Regions from separate parts of the Streptomyces sp. NPDC059695 genome, predicted to be linked through region 1. Evidence: riboswitches for the same ligand, from Rfam matches in the RefSeq annotation. Region 1 holds a riboswitch; the other holds the start of a gene.
What was found. Region 1 has a riboswitch for cyclic di-AMP ahead of ACFV2S_RS13290 (M23 family metallopeptidase). Riboswitches for the same ligand answer to the same signal wherever they lie in the genome.
Positions count from the first base shown of each region.

Region 2: another riboswitch for cyclic di-AMP. It lies ahead of ACFV2S_RS15480 (C40 family peptidase); the one in region 1 lies ahead of ACFV2S_RS13290 (M23 family metallopeptidase).

Region 1 is NZ_JBHWFF010000008.1:242,875-250,436, reverse strand. Features, by position in the region: gene ACFV2S_RS13300 (PrsW family intramembrane metalloprotease) at 1-798, shown strand, start outside; gene ACFV2S_RS13295 (aldo/keto reductase) at 795-1,742, opposite strand; gene ACFV2S_RS13290 (M23 family metallopeptidase) at 1,787-2,893, opposite strand; cyclic di-AMP (ydaO/yuaA leader) riboswitch at 2,905-3,069, opposite strand; gene ACFV2S_RS13285 (PP2C family protein-serine/threonine phosphatase) at 3,271-4,482, opposite strand; gene ACFV2S_RS13280 (MFS transporter) at 4,592-5,794, opposite strand; gene ACFV2S_RS13275 (PLP-dependent cysteine synthase family protein) at 5,791-6,813, opposite strand; gene ACFV2S_RS13270 (hypothetical protein) at 6,879-7,256, opposite strand; gene ACFV2S_RS13265 (MerR family transcriptional regulator) at 7,342-7,562, opposite strand, start outside.
Region 2 is NZ_JBHWFF010000010.1:226,666-234,227, forward strand. Features, by position in the region: gene ACFV2S_RS15470 (ATP-dependent Clp protease proteolytic subunit) at 63-680, shown strand; gene ACFV2S_RS15475 (hypothetical protein) at 688-993, shown strand; cyclic di-AMP (ydaO/yuaA leader) riboswitch at 1,394-1,515, shown strand; gene ACFV2S_RS15480 (C40 family peptidase) at 1,519-1,995, shown strand; gene ACFV2S_RS15485 (ATP-binding protein) at 2,059-2,496, opposite strand; gene ACFV2S_RS15490 (8-amino-7-oxononanoate synthase) at 2,667-3,845, opposite strand; gene bioB (biotin synthase BioB) at 3,989-5,221, shown strand; gene ACFV2S_RS15500 (adenosylmethionine--8-amino-7-oxononanoate transaminase) at 5,214-6,512, shown strand; gene bioD (dethiobiotin synthase) at 6,593-7,324, shown strand; gene ACFV2S_RS15510 (VOC family protein) at 7,329-7,562, shown strand, end outside.

The DNA.
Region 1 (7,562 bases):
GGTCTCGTCGACGGGGTCGTGGTCGCCGGTTTCACCGCGACCGGCTTCGCCTTCACCGAGAACATCCTCTACCTCGGCAACGCCTTCGGCGAGGACCAGGAGTTCGGCTCCTCGGGCATCGGCTCGGTGACGGCGGCGACCTTCTTCGTACGGGTCGTGATGTCGCCGTTCGCGCATCCGCTGTTCACCGTGCTCACCGGCATCGGCTTCGGGTTCGCCGCCCTCGCGCCGCGCGGGAAGCGGCTGCGCCGGGTGCTGCTGCCGCTCGCCGGTCTGCTGCTGGCGATGGGCCTGCACGCCGCGTGGAACGGCTCGGCCACCTTCGGCGGCCCGCTGGCCTTCTACGCGGTGTACGGGGCGCTCATGGTCCCGGCCTTCGGTCTGCTGACCTGGCTGGCGGTCTGGAGCCGGCAGCGCGAGCTGCGCACGATATCCGGGGAGCTCCCGGCGTACGCGGCCGCCGGGTGGCTCGCGCCCACCGAGCCGCTCGCGCTGTCCTCGATGCGCGCCCGGCAGCTGGCGCGCTCGTTCGCCGCCCGGACGTACGGCCCGCCGGCCGCGCAGGCGGTCGGCGAGTACGAGTCCTTCGCGACGACCCTCGCGTTCCTGCGGGACCGGGCCCGCCGGGGCACGGCGGGCCCCGACTTCACGGCACGGGAGCAGGAGCTGCTGCACCACCTGTGGCAGCGCCGCGCGGTGGCGTCCCCGGCGCTCACGTACGCGGCGCGGGCCACGGGCCGGGCCTGGGCGCCGCCGCAGTACCTGGACTACGACGGCTACAACCCGTACCGGAGTTAGACGGCGGAGGCCTCGTCCAGCAGCGTCCGCTCGGCCTCGGTGAGGGTGAGACCGGCGGCGGCGACCAGCGCCGGGAGCTGTTCGACCGTGCGGGCCGAGGCGATCGGCGCGGCGACGGTCGGCCGGGCGGCGAGCCAGGCGAGGGCGACGGTGGCGAGCTCCGCCCCGTGGGCCTCGGCGACCGTGTCGAGGGCGGAGAGCACGGCCCGGCCGCGCTCGGTGTCCAGGTGCCCGGCGGCCCCGGAGGCGCGGACGCTGTCGACGGTGGCGCCGGGGCGGTACTTGCCGGTGAGGAAGCCGGCCGCGAGGCCGTAGTACGGGACGGCCGAGAGCCCGGCGCGCTCGACGGTCTCCAGGAGCGGGCCCTCGTAGGTGTCGCGGGAGACCAGGTTGTAGTGCGGCTGGAGGGCGACGTACCGGGCGAGGCCCTCGGCCTCGGCGAAGTCGAGGGAGGCGCGGAGCCGCTCCGGGGAGATGTTGGAGGCGGCGACGGCGCGCACCTTGCCGTCCTTCACCAGCTGGTCGAGGGCGGTGACGATCTCCTCGACGGGGACGGACTCGTCGTCGAAGTGCGTGTAGTACAGGTCGATGTGGTCGGTGCCGAGGCGGCGGAGGGACTCCTCCGCGCCCGCCTTGATGGTGGTGGCGGACAGGCCCTTGAAGTGGGGGTGGGCGCCGACCTTGGTGGCGACGACTATGTCGGAGCGGTTGCCCCGGGAGGCGAGCCAGCGGCCGATGACGGTCTCGGACTCGCCGCCCTCGTTGCCCTCGGCCCACGCCGAGTACACGTCGGCGGAGTCGACGAAGTTGCCGCCCGCGGCGGCGTAGGCGTCGAGGACGGCGAAGGACTGGGCCTCGTCGGCGGTCCAGCCGAAGACGTTGCCGCCCAGGGCTATGGGGAAGACGTGCAGGTCGGAGCTGCCCAGCGGGCGGAGAGAGGTCATGTGTCGGTCAACCGTTCCCGCCGCCGGGCCTATTCCGGGTGCGTTCAGAGGCTGAGGCCCTTGGAGCGGAGCCAGGCCGCCGGGTCGATGCCGTCGCCGCCGGGCGTGTGGACCTCCATGTGGAGGTGGGCGCCGGTGACGTTGCCGGTGGCGCCGACGCGGCCGATGGTCTCGCCGGTGCCGACGGTCTGGCCCGCGGAGACCGTCATGGACGAGAGGTGGCAGTACCAGACCTCGGTGCCGTCCTCCAGCTCCAGGACGATCCGGTAGCCGTAGGAGCCGGACCAGCCGGCCGACTTGACGGTCGCGCCGTGGACGGCCTTGAGCGGGGTGCCCGTGGGGGCGGCGAAGTCGAGGCCGGTGTGGTGACCGGACGACCACATCGAGCCGGACTGCATGTAGGTGGCGGTGAGGGTGTACGAGGACACCGGCAGCGAGTAGCTGGCGGCGAGCTTGGCGAGGCGCTCGGCCTCGGCCTTCGCCTTGGCCTCCGCTTCCGCCTTGGCCTTGGCCTCCGCCTCGGCCTTCGCCTTGGCCTCGGCGGCGGCCTTCTCCGCGGCGGCCTCCTTGGCCTCGGCCTCGGCGGCGGCCTTCTCCGCCGCGGCCTTCTCGGCGGCGGCCTTCTCGGCGGCGTCGGCGGCGGCCTGCTGCTGCTCGGCCTGCTGGAGGATGCGGGCGCGCAGGGCCTCGCCCGCGGCGGGGGCGGCGGAGGCGGCGGTCTGCTCGGCCTGTCCGGTGCTCTCGTCGGCCACGGTGGTGTAGGTGGCGGCGGTGAGCGGGTTCGGGTTGGCGCGGGCCTCGGTGACGGGCGCGCTGTGCTGCTCGGGGAGGAGGGCGCCGACGCCGGGGATGTCGTGGGCGTCCGGCAGGTCGAGGTCCGGGAGGTCCGGCAGCGATATGGCCACCGGGGGCTTGTCCTGCGCGGTGGCGAGGCCGCCCGCGCCGACGGCCGCGATCACGCCGACGCCGAGGACGGTGGAGGAACGGGCGAAGTTGGAGCGCTGCTTGACGACCCGGTGCCGGCCGCCGGAGCGGCTCTCGGCGCGGAGGGAGCCCTCGGTGGGGTTCCACTCGGTGTCCGGGGCGGAGGAGGCCGCACCGCCACCGAAGGCGTCGAAGGGGGCTTCGGGTGCGGGGGTGTTGGACGCCACGGGGGGGCGCTCCTTTCCTTCCTTCTCGCCTACCGGGTTAGCTGACGGGTTCGGAGCAGGAAGGTCTCCTACGGGCTCGACCGCACGGGTGCGTGTTCCGCACGGGTGCGAAGGGGCCCGATTCACCCCAAGTGGTGGTTCCCCGGTTCCTTTTCAGGATTCGGCGCGTGCGCACGGTGCCGCCTCTTGCGACGGCTGGGACGACCGCGCTGCGTTATCGAACGTTAATAGACAGGGGGTCCCGATTCCAAGCCGTTCCCCTTGATCATTCATTGAATTGAGGGGTAATGGTCCGACTTGACCCCCCTTCAGGGCGGGCCCGCCAAACCCCCGCGATCTGACGTTATGTCAATTGTTATCGCAGTGACACCCCTCGACTACGCCTGGTGACCGGGCCCGCCCGGCGGCACCACGGGCATCGTCCGACGCCGCTCCGGCTGCCCCGTCGCCGGGCGGCTCACCGCCAGCAGCGCCATGTCGTCCGTCGCCCCGCCGCCCGTGTGGAGCCGTACGTCGTCCACGAGCGCGTCGAGCAGTTCCTCGGGCCCCGGGAAGATCCGCCCGTCGAGCCGGGCCGCCGGATCGTAGAAGACGCCCTGCCCGTCGCGCGCCTCCGAGAGGCCGTCCGTGTAGAAGAGCAGCGTCGCGCCCGGCGGGAACGACCGCGCCTCCCCCCGGTCCGGCCACGCCGCCAGCTCCCCCATGCCGAGGGGCAGCGCCGCCTCGCCCGGCTCCAGCACGTCCAGCCGGCCGTCCGCGTACAGCATCAGCGGCGGCGGGTGCCCGCGGTTGACGATGCGTACGAAACCGTCGAAGGTCCCGCTCCCGTCGGCGCGCGGGATCTCGGCCAGGACGGCCGTGGTGAACCCCTCGAAGGCGTCGAGCCCGTCCCGGCGGGTGCCCTCCCGGGCCAGCGCCCGTTCGAGGCGCTGCGCCACGCCCTCCAGGGTCCGCTCCTGCTCGGCGGCCTCACGGAAGGCGCCGATGACGACGGCGACGGCCTCGACCGCGTCCATCCCCTTGCCCCGGACGTCCCCGACCACGAGCCGCACGCCGTGCGGGGTGTCCTGGACGGCGAACAGGTCGCCGCCGATGAACGCGTCGGCCTGCGCCGCCTCGTACCGCGCCGCGCACTGCAGCCCGCCGATCCGCTCGGCGGGCGTCGGCAGCACCGCCTTCTGCGCCGTCTCCGCGATGACCCGCGCCGAGGCGAGCCGCTCGCCGCTGCGGCGCACGACCCGGTTGATGAGGACGGCGAGCGCGGAGACCGTGAGGACGGTCAGGCTCTCGGTGAGCGCCGCGATCTCGTCGACCGTGTCGTTGTAGGCGTGGAGTCCGACGGAGGCGAGGACGGCCGCGATCCCGGTGATCACGGTCGTGAGGGTGGAGAAGAAGGGCGCGGCGATCAGCGGCGCGGCGGAGAAGAGCGGGGCCGCCGTGTACTCGGCCGGTGTCGCCACGTCGAAGGCGACACCGCCGACGATGACCAGCGGGGGCAGCGCACGGATGAACCGCCGGGCGCCACCGTGCTCGGAGCGGCCCTCGCCGCCCCGACGCCCTCCGCCCGCCGCTCCTAGGGGGTGCCCCACCTGTGCCTCTCCTGCCCGGTCCGACCGGCCGCGGTCCGCACCGCGCCCTCCCAGGGTGGCCGCCGCCGCGAGGGGCGGCGACTCCCACGGGGCCGAGTGGCGTACGGGGTCAGCCGGCCGCCAGCCGGCCGCCCCGGGCGAGCAGCGCCATCGCCGCCGCGCAGGTCAGCCCCACCGCGCACAGCACGAGCCACGGCGCCGCCGACCAGCCGGTGACGTCGAGGAGCGCACCCGTCCCCAGGTTCCCGAGGGTGATGCCGACCCCGCAGACGGTGTTGTAGAGCCCGTAGTGGGTGGCGACCCAGCGGCCCCGGGCCAGGGCGACGACGGTGTCCATCTCGTACGGGTAGAGCACCGCGTTCGCGACGGACAGCACGGCCGCGCACAGCAGCAGCCCCACCAGGCCGCGCCCCAGGGCGGCCGGGACCAGGAACGCCCCGCCCATCAGGGCGAGCCCGAGGACGAGGCACCGCTCCCGGCTGAGGCGGCACCGGCACCAGGCCGTGATCCTCAGCTGCCCGGCGAGCGCCACGACCGCCGAGACGACGAACAGCGCGGTCGTCGCCGCCGTGCCGCCCGCCGCGAGCGGCAGCGCCAGATAGACCTGGAAGGACAGCACGTACGAGCCTGTCATGGCCAGCGAGAAGAGCCAGAAGGTCCGGTGCGCGAGGACCGTGCGGAACTGCCCCCGCCGCTCCTTCGGCGCCTCCGGGGCCCGTACGGGCAGATGCCGGAGCTGTACGAGGGTCAGTCCGGCGAACAGCACCGCCGCCACCGCGCACGTCAGCCGGAACGACACCCCCGTCAGCGCCACCCCGACGAGCGGACCGAGCAGGATGCCCGCCTGGTAGTAGGTGTTGAAGAGCGCGAAGGCCTCCACCCGGCGCTCCTCCCCGGCCTCCGCCGCGAGACAGGCCCGCACGGCCGGGTTGAAGAGGGCCCCCGCGAGGCCCGTCGCGAGCGAGGCGGCGATCAGCGCCGGCAGCGACTGCGCGAAGGCGAGCGCCCCGAAGCCGACCGTCCGCAGCGCGCAGCCGGCCACGATGAGCGGCTTGAACCCGAGCCGGTCGGCGAGCGCCCCGCCGACGAGGAACATGCCCTGCTGGGAGAGGTTCCGGGCGCCGAGGACGAGGCCGACGGCCCAGGCGGCCATGCCGAGCCCGTCCGCGAGGTGCGCGGCCAGGTAGGGCATGAGCATGTAGAAGCCGAGGTTGATGGTGAGCTGGTTGAGGAAGAGGAGCCGGACGGCCGGATCGAAGGTGCGGCTCTGCTTCCAGATCCCGCCCTGGGCGGGCGCGGTCGCCGTGGTCACGAGGCCCGCCCCAGGACGCGCCGGGTCCAGCCGCTGACCGTGGCGTCGGAGACGTACGCGGCGGGGTCCTCCCGTACGGGACCGTCGAGCAGCCCGTGCGCCGCGCAGAACTCGTCGTTGAAGACGGTGTCGAAGTACCGCTGCGGCCCGTCCGGGAAGACGGCCGCGATCCGGGTCCCGCGCGGCCGGGTGCGGGCCAGCCACCCGGCGACCAGGGCCACCGCGCCCACGCTCCAGCCGCCGGTCGCGAAGTGCCGCGAGGCCAGCCTGCGGGCCGCCCGGACCGCTTCCGCGGGGCCCACCCAGTGCACCTCGTCGAAGGCGCCGTGGTCCACGTTCCCCGGGTGGATGGAGGAGCCGAGCCCGCGCATCAGCCGCTCCCCGGCCGGCAGGCCGAAGACGGTGGAGTTCACGGAGTCCACGCCGACCAGCTCCAGGGCCGGGCTGCTGGTGGCGCGCAGGGCCCGGGAGATCCCGGCGGAGTGGCCCCCGGTGCCGACCGCGCAGACGAGGACGTCGATCCGGTCGAGCTGCGCGGAGAGTTCGGCGGCGAGACCCCCGTACGCGGCGGGGTTGTCGGGGTTCCCGTACTGGTTGGGCCACCAGGCCCCGTCGAGGCCGCCGAGGAGCTCGGCGACCCGGTCCATCCGGGCCTGCTGCCAGCCGCCGTGCGGGCTGGGCTCGGGGACGACGTGGACCCGGGCGCCGTGGGCGACGAGCATCCGCTCGACGATCGGTTCGAGGCCGGGGTCGGTGACGACGTGCACGGGGTGGCCGTGCAGGACGCCCGCGAGGGCGAGGCCGAGACCGAGGGTCCCGGAGGTCGACTCCACGATCGGGGCGCCGGGCCGCAGCTCCCCGCGGCGGCGGGCCTGTTCGACCATGTAGAGGGCGGCGCGGTCCTTGATGCCGCCGAAGTTGAAGCCTTCGAGCTTGGCCCAGTAGCCGTCGTCCGTCCACAGGACGGGGGTGTTGCCGACGGTCTGCCCGGCGACGGACAGCGTCAGTGGTGCGGTCATGGGAGGTACGTCCTCGGGGTGGGTACGCGAAAGGGAACCTGGTCACGCGGGGTGCGGGTCCCGGTTCAGTTCCGGTCCACTCCGAGGGCGACGAGCAGCCGGCCCGGCTCGGGGCCGGGGCCCGCCCGGTCCCGGACGCAGCGCGCGCGGGGATCGGTGCGGAGGTCCGCCGCGTACGGCAGGACGACGGCTCCGCCGGCGTCGGGTGCGGCGGGCTGGGAGGAGGAGGCCTGCGCGGGGAGGTGGGCGTCGAAGCTCCAGGCGTCCCCGGACCGCTCACAGCCGTGCGGGAGCGCGGGGGCGGAGGCGGTCGCGGTGCCGGAGGCCGGCAGCAGGTGCCCGTGGGAGCCGTGGCAGACGCTCACCAGGAGAGCGAGGAGCGCGAGCAGGACGAGCACGGCGGGCGCCCGCCGGCTCATGTGGCTCACACGCTGGTCACTCATGGTGCGCGTGAGACTACGGTGGGTGGGGTGATGCCCGCAAAGAGGCGGGCGCGCTTTTGGCCACCGTTTACTTCGGACAGGCCCCTCAGAGGTTCCGCTCGGCGTAGACCTTCAGGGCGTCCCGGACGAGGACCGCCGTGCCCTCGCCGTGCCGGTCGTAGTGCGCGGTGAAGCGCGGGTCGTCGACGTACATCTGCCCGAGACCGATCAGGTACTCCCTGCTCGGCGTCGTGGTCGTCGACAGCCAGGCGACCTGGCGCCGGGCGATCGCCTGCACCTCGTCGCCGTCGGCGGCCAGGCCCTCCC
Region 2 (7,562 bases), on a different contig from region 1:
CTCCTCATCTTACGGCCTGTACGTCCTGTACATTTTTTACAGACAGCTGGAGGTGCTCAGCCATGGACGCCCGCTACGTCCTGCCCGAGTTCACGGAGCGGACCGGTTTCGGTGCACGGACCCTCGACCCGTACTCGAAGCTCCTGGAAGGCCGGATCGTCTTCCTCGGCACGCCGATCGACGAGATCTCGGCCAACGACGTCATCGCACAGTTCCTGCACCTCGATCACGCGGCCCCCGGCCAGGACATCTCGCTCTACATCAACTCCCCCGGCGGCTCGATCACCGCCATGACCGCGATCCACGACACGATGCGGACGCTCCACTGCGACGTGGCGACCACCTGCCTGGGCCAGGCCTCCTCCACCGCCGCCGTCCTGCTCGCCGCCGGCACCCCGGGCAAGCGGCTCGCCCTCCCCGGCGCCCGCGTGACCCTGCGTCAGCCGGCCATGGACGAACCCCTCCAGGGGCAGCCGAGCGACCTCGACATCCACGCGCGCGAGCTGCTGCGGCTGCGCGCCCTGGTGGCCGGGATGCTCACCGAGTACACCGGGCGGAGCCGGGAGCGGATCGACGCCGACATCGACCGCCTCACCGTCCTGGACGCGCCGGCGGCCGTCGCGTACGGCCTGGTGGACCACGTGATCACGAGCCGGCGCGACGCCGGCGCGGCGCGGTGAGCCGGCCGTGGTGCCCGAGCTGCCGCCGCTGCCCGCGCTGACGCGGGCCGAGGGCGAGTTGGTCGACGCCTACCTCGAAGTCGTCGACCTCCTGGGGAGGATCAACCCGTCCAGGGGCACGCACACCTACGGGGCGCTGCGGGCGGCGCAGGCCCTGGTGGGGCGCGCGGAGGCGCTGCTCGGGGCCCTGACGCTCATGCACGTGCGGGGCGAGAGCGAGGTGCACGCGGACACCCTGGCGCGCGCGCTGAGGGTGCTGGACGGAGAGCGCCGCACCGGCCGCGTCACGGTCCCCCGCACACCCGAGAGTTGACATTCCGGCATGTCGTGTCGAGGTCCGGACGGCCGACGCGGATCGCAGGATCGCTCCCCCGTTCGGCGTAGTCGACGAGTCGACAATGGTGTGGGGTGAGTTGCGCAACAGGTGTACACATCTGGCGGAATAGGGCATTCCGTTGCTGGTGCGGGGCTCGTGGGCCAAACCTCCGACGATCACGAAAGCAGCCTGTCCACCCGAATGGATCAGTCGTGAGGAGCCTCACATATCGCCGTTTCAGCTCGGATTTCGCCCTCGTTGTGGGTCAAGATCCCTGTCGACGACAAGCCCCCGCCATCCGAGGCGGGGCGGTCCGGGCGGACGCCGAGTCCTGCCGCTGTCCCGGATGTCTGGTCGACAGGAGTGGATCGGCAGGAGTGGAGGACCCGAGCAGTACGGGACGTACGCGCTGTTTCCGCAGCGGGGCCGTCCCTTGGGGTGAAGCCGCAGCCGCGGCCGGGCATCTTCGCCAGCCCGAACCCGACAGGTCATCCTTCGCAGGCGGCTGACGAAGGGTTGCGCATGACTGCGCAGATGCACGTCCCGTCCCTGCTGTCCCGGGCCGGAGCCGTCTCGGCTCTCACCCTCGCCGCCGTCGGCGGCACGATGCTCGCACCCGGTGCGGCGTCGCAGGCCCAGGCGGCAACCACCTACGCGAACAAGGCACTGAGCGTCGCCGCGTCCAAGAAGGGAGCCCCGTACCGGTACGGGAGCGCCGGACCCTCCAGGTTCGACTGCTCCGGTCTGACGCTCTACGCGTACAAGAAGGCGGGCAAGTCGCTGCCCCGCACCGCGCAGCAGCAGTACAACAAGACCCGGCACATCTCCGCGTCCAGCAGACAGAAGGGGGACCTGGTCTTCTTCCACTCCGGCGGGAGCGTCTACCACGTGGGCATCTACGCCGGAAGCGGCAGGATCTGGCACTCGCCCAAGACGGGGTCCTGGGTGAAGCTCGACAAGATCTGGACGTCGAAGGTCTCCTACGGCCGCGTCCGATGACGCCCGCCGGGCACTGACCGGCCCGGGGGCGCGGTGGCGCCGCCGCACCCCCGGGCCGGGGCGTCAGGCGTACGAGGCGGCCGTCCGGGTCCACGGCAGGGTGATCCAGACCGTCTTGCCGCCCTCCTCGGTCGGAGTGACCGAGAGCCGGCCGCCCGCCTCGGCGGCCAGGGACCGGATGATGACCATGCCCCGGCCGTTGTCCTGCTGGACCGCCGCCGGGAGCCGGCGGGGCCACCGCGGATGGCTGTCGGTGACCCCGATGTGCAGGCGCTCCTCGCGCTCCAGGCGGACGTCGACCGTGAAGGTCGGCGACTGGCCGAAGGTGTGCACGACCGCGTTGGTGGCCAGTTCCGAGACCATCAGGCGGATCGCGTCCGCCAGGTCGTCGGCACCGTCCAGGCCCCACCCGTCGAGGACCTCCGCGACGTACCGCCGGGCCGTGGGGACCGACGCGGGGTCGCTCGGCAGCGTGACGGATGCTTCCTGGTGGTCTGCCATGGCGACGCTGTCCCTTTCCCGCCGGGGCTTCGGCCCCGGATCGCGCTTCGCGTCAGAGTCCCACCGATCCTGCCGCTCCGCCGGGCGTTCCACCAAGATATGTCCCCATCTGTCGCCCGAAGCGGTGAACTCTGCCGCCCGTGAACGACCTTGAGGCTCCCGACGGGATGTCAGACGGCCGGTGCGGTCCGCAGGATCGTCTCCACCGCGCGCCCGATCTCCGCGTCCGACAGGTCGGCCCGGGCCGTGAGCCGCAGCCGCGAGATGCCGTCCGGGACGGACGGGGGCCGGAAGCAGCCCACCGCGAGCCCCGCGTCGCGGCAGTCCGCCGCCCAGCGCAGCGCCGCCTCCGGGGAGGGCGCGTGGACCGAGACGACGGCCGCGTCGGGACGCGCCGCGGTGAGGCCGGCCTCCGTGAGAAGCCGGTGGAGGGTGGTGGCGACCGTACGCGCCCGCCCGGCCAGGCCCGGTTCGGCCGCGATCAGACGCAGGCTCGCCAGCGCGCCGCCCGCGGCGGCCGGGGCGAGCCCGGTGTCGAAGATGAAGGTGCGGGCCGCGTTCACCAGGTGCTCGATCACCCGGGCCGGGCCGAGGACGGCCCCGCCCTGGCTGCCGAGGGACTTGGAGAGGGTCAGGGTGGCGACGACGTCCTCGTCGCCCGCGAGCCCGGCCTCGTGCGGGGCGCCGCGCCCGCCGTCGCCCAGGACGCCGAAGCCGTGGGCGTCGTCGACGACGAGTCCGGCGCCGTGCGCGCGGCAGGCGTCGGCGAGCTCGCGGAGCGGGGCCTTGTCACCGTCGACGGAGAAGACCGAGTCGCTGACGACCAGCGCCCGGCGCCCCGGGTGCGCGTCCAGGGTCTTGGCCACGGCCTCGGGGTCGGTGTGCGGGACGACGGCGGTCTCGGCACGCGCGAGGCGGCAGCCGTCGACGATCGAGGCGTGGTTGGAGGCGTCGGAGACGATCAGGGCGTCCCGGCCGCCGAGCGCGGTGAGCGCGGCGAGGTTGGCGGTGTAGCCGGACGAGAAGACCAGGGCCGCCTCGAAACCGCAGAACTCCGCCAGTTCGCGCTCCAGGCGGGTGTGCAGCCGGGTGGTGCCGGTGACGAGCCGCGAGCCGGTGGCACCGGCGCCCCAGCGCCTGGCCGCCTCGGCCGCCGCCTCGGTGACCTCGGGGCGGCGGGTGAGGCCGAGGTAGTCGTTGCCCGCCAGGTCCAGGAGGTCCGACTCGGCCGCGCGGGGCCGCAGCGTCCGCACGAGACCGGCCTCGGCCCGGCGGCGCGCCTCGGCGTCGGTCCAGTCGAAGGCGGTGCGGTGCGGGCCCGCGGCCGGCGCGTCGTCGTCCCGTGGCATGCGGCGATCCTTTTGTAGGCAGCGCACAGACCCTAACCGGAGGATGCCGAGGTCGGGATGTGGTCATCCACACACCTCGATCGGAGGCGTTTGTTCGGATCCTCCTTGGCCCGGGGGCGGGCGGTAGGCAAGGATCTCGGGTTATGGACCTCCTGAACACACTGGTGGAGAAGGGGCTGCGGCGCGAGCTGCCGACCCGTGAAGAAGCGCTCGCCGTCCTGGCGACCTCCGACGACGAACTGCTCGATGTGGTGGCGGCGGCCGGGAAGGTGCGCCGTCAGTGGTTCGGGCGCCGGGTCAAGCTCAACTACCTGGTCAACCTGAAGTCCGGTCTCTGTCCCGAGGACTGCTCGTACTGCTCGCAGCGGCTCGGCTCGAAGGCCGAGATCCTCAAGTACACGTGGCTGAAGCCGGACGAGGCCTCGCAGGCCGCGGCGGCGGGCGTCGCGGGCGGCGCGAAGCGGGTCTGCCTGGTGGCCAGCGGCCGCGGTCCGACGGACCGGGACGTGGAGCGCGTCGGGAAGACCATCGAGGCGATCAAGGAGCAGAACGAGGGCGTCGAGGTGTGCGCCTGCCTCGGTCTGCTCTCGGACGGCCAGGCGGAGCGGCTGCGGGAGGCCGGCGCCGACGCGTACAACCACAACCTGAACACCTCCGAGGCGACGTACGAGGGCATCACCAAGACCCACACGTACGCCGACCGGGTGGACACCGTGCAGAAGGCGCACGCCGCCGGTCTGTCGGCCTGCTCGGGCCTGATCGCGGGCATGGGCGAGACCGACGAGGACCTCGTCGACGTCGTCTACGCGCTGCGCGAGCTCGACTCCGACTCGGTGCCGGTCAACTTCCTCATCCCCTTCGAGGGCACCCCGCTCGCCAAGGAGTGGAACCTCACCCCGCAGCGCTGCCTGCGGATCCTCGCGATGGTCCGGTTCGTCTGCCCCGACGTCGAGGTGCGGATCGCGGGCGGCCGTGAGGTGCACCTGCGCTCGATGCAGCCGCTGGCGCTGAACATCGCGAACTCGATCTTCCTCGGCGACTACCTGACCAGCGAGGGCCAGGCCGGCCAGGCCGACCTGGACATGATCGCGGACGCGGGCTTCGAGGTGGAGGGCGCGGGGACGACCACGCTGCCGAAGCACCGCGCGGACGCCCTCGCGGCGGCCGGCGCGACGGGCGGCTGCGGTACGGCGTCCTCGGCGGGCTGCGGCTCGGAGGCCGCGTCCGGCTGCGGCTCGCACGGCGAGGAGGGCGGCGGCTGCGGTCCCTGCGGCGGTCACGCGGCTCCGGCGGCGCCCGCCGCGAACGAGGCCCGCACCGACCTGGTGGCCGTGCGCCGCCGGGGCGCCGGGACGGACCTCGCGCCGAATGCGTGACGGCGACCCCCTCGGCAACGGCGAACTCCTCGCCCTGGACCGGGCGCACGTCTGGCATCCGTACGGCCCCATGCCGGGCCGTGCGGAGCCGCTGGTCGTCGCGTCCGCGTCCGGTGTGCGGCTCCGGCTCGCCGAACCCGCCGAGGGCCGGGACGAGTTGATCGACGGCATGTCCTCGTGGTGGTCGGCGGTCCACGGCTACAACCACCCCGTGCTCAACGAGGCGGTGAGCGGTCAGCTGGAGAAGATGAGCCACGTCATGTTCGGCGGGCTCACCCACGAGCCGGCCGTCCGGCTCGCCGCCCGGCTCGTGGAGATCACCCCGGAGCCGCTGCGGCACGTCTTCCTCAGCGACTCGGGCTCGGTCTCCGTCGAGGTCGCGGCCAAGATGTGCCTGCAGTACTGGCGTTCCCTGGGCCGTCCCGGGAAGCAGCGGCTCCTCACCTGGCGCGGCGGCTACCACGGCGACACCTGGCAGCCGATGTCGGTGTGCGACCCGGAGGGCGGGATGCACGAGCTGTGGACGGGGGTGCTCCAGCCGCAGGTCTTCGTGGACGCGCCGCCGGCCGCGTACGAGGAGTCGTACGCGGAGCTGCTGCGGAGCCGGATCGCCGAGCACGCGCACGAGCTGGCCGCGGTCATCGTGGAGCCGGTCGTGCAGGGCGCGGGCGGGATGCGCTTCCACGACCCGGCGTACCTCCGGGTGCTGCGGGAGGCCTGCGACGCGCATGACGTCCTGCTGGTCCTCGACGAGATCGCGACCGGTTTCGGCCGGACGGGCACGCTGTTCGCCGCCGACCAGGCCGGGATCTCCCCCGACGTGATGTGCGTGGGCAAGGCGCTGACCGGCGGCTATCTGTCGATGGCGGCCACCCTCTGCACCAGCCGGGTGGCCGACGGGATCTCGCGCGGCGAGGTCCCGGTCCTGGCGCACGGGCCGACGTTCATGGGGAACCCGCTGGCGTCGGCGGTCGCCCTGGCCTCGATCGACCTGCTCCTCTCGCAGGACTGGCAGGTCGAGGTCAAGCGGATCGAGACGGGGCTGCGGGACGGGCTCGCCCCGGCGGCCGGTCTCCCGGGCGTCCGCGAGGTGCGGGTGCTCGGCGCGATCGGCGTGGTCCAGCTCGACCACGAGGTCGACATGGCGGCGGCGACGCGCGCGGCGGTCCGGGAGGGCGTGTGGCTGCGCCCGTTCCGCGACCTGATCTACACGATGCCGCCGTACGTGACGGGCGACGAGGACCTGGCCCGGATCTGCGCGGCGGTGCGGGCGGCCGCGGCCGCGGGCTGACCACGGGCGGGACCGCGCCCGCGTGGGCGCGGTCCCGCCCGGCCGCCCCCCCCTGTACAGCAGTGAGAGAGGACATCTTCATGACCGTCATCGTCGTCAGCGGCACCGGCACCGAGATCGGCAAGACCGTCGTCACCGCGGCCGTCGCCGCCGTCGCCACGGCCGCCGGGCGGTCCGTCGCCGTCCTGAAGCCCGCGCAGACGGGCGTCGGGCCGGACGACCGGGGCGACGCGGACGAGGTCGTACGGCTCTCGGGCGCCGCGGCCTCCGCCGAGCTGGGCCGCTTCCCCGAGCCGCTGGCCCCCGGGACCGCGGCCCGCCGGGCGGGGCTCGCCCCGGTCGGCCCCCGGGAGGTCGCCGAGGCCGCCCGGAAGCTGGCGGACGCGCACGACCTGGTCCTCGTGGAGGGGGCGGGCGGGCTGCTCGTCCGCTTCGACGAGGAGGGCGGCACGCTCGCCGACGCCGCCGCGCTGCTCGGGGCTCCGGTCCTCGTGGTGGCCCCGGCCGGCCTGGGGACGCTCAACTCGGTGGCCCTGACGGCCGAGGCGCTGCGGGCCCGCGGGATCGAGCAGCTGGGCGTGGTCGTCGGCAGCTGGCCGGACGCACCGGACCTCGCGGCGCGCTGCAACCTCGTGGACCTGCCGCAGGCGGCGGGCGCTCCGCTGCTCGGGGCCGTACCGGAGGGGTCGGGGGCGCTGGACCCGGCGGAGTTCCGGGCGGCGGCGGGCGGCTGGCTGACGGCGGAGCTCGGCGGCGCCTGGGACGCGGAGGCGTTCGCGGAGGCGCAGGCGGCTCCGGTCTCCGTAGGCTGACGTCATGCGCGCACACGTTCAGGAGATCGTCTTCGACTGCGCGGCCCCGGCGGCGCTCGTCCGCTTCTGGGCCGGGCTCCTGGGCGGTGAGCCCGTCGACCGGAGCGAGGACTGGTCGTACGTGGATCCGCCGGAGTTCGTACGGATCGCCTTCCAGCGGGTGCCGGAGGGCAAGGCCGCGAAGAACCGGCTCCATCTCGACCTGGAGGTGCCGGACCCGGCACGGGCCGCCGAGGAG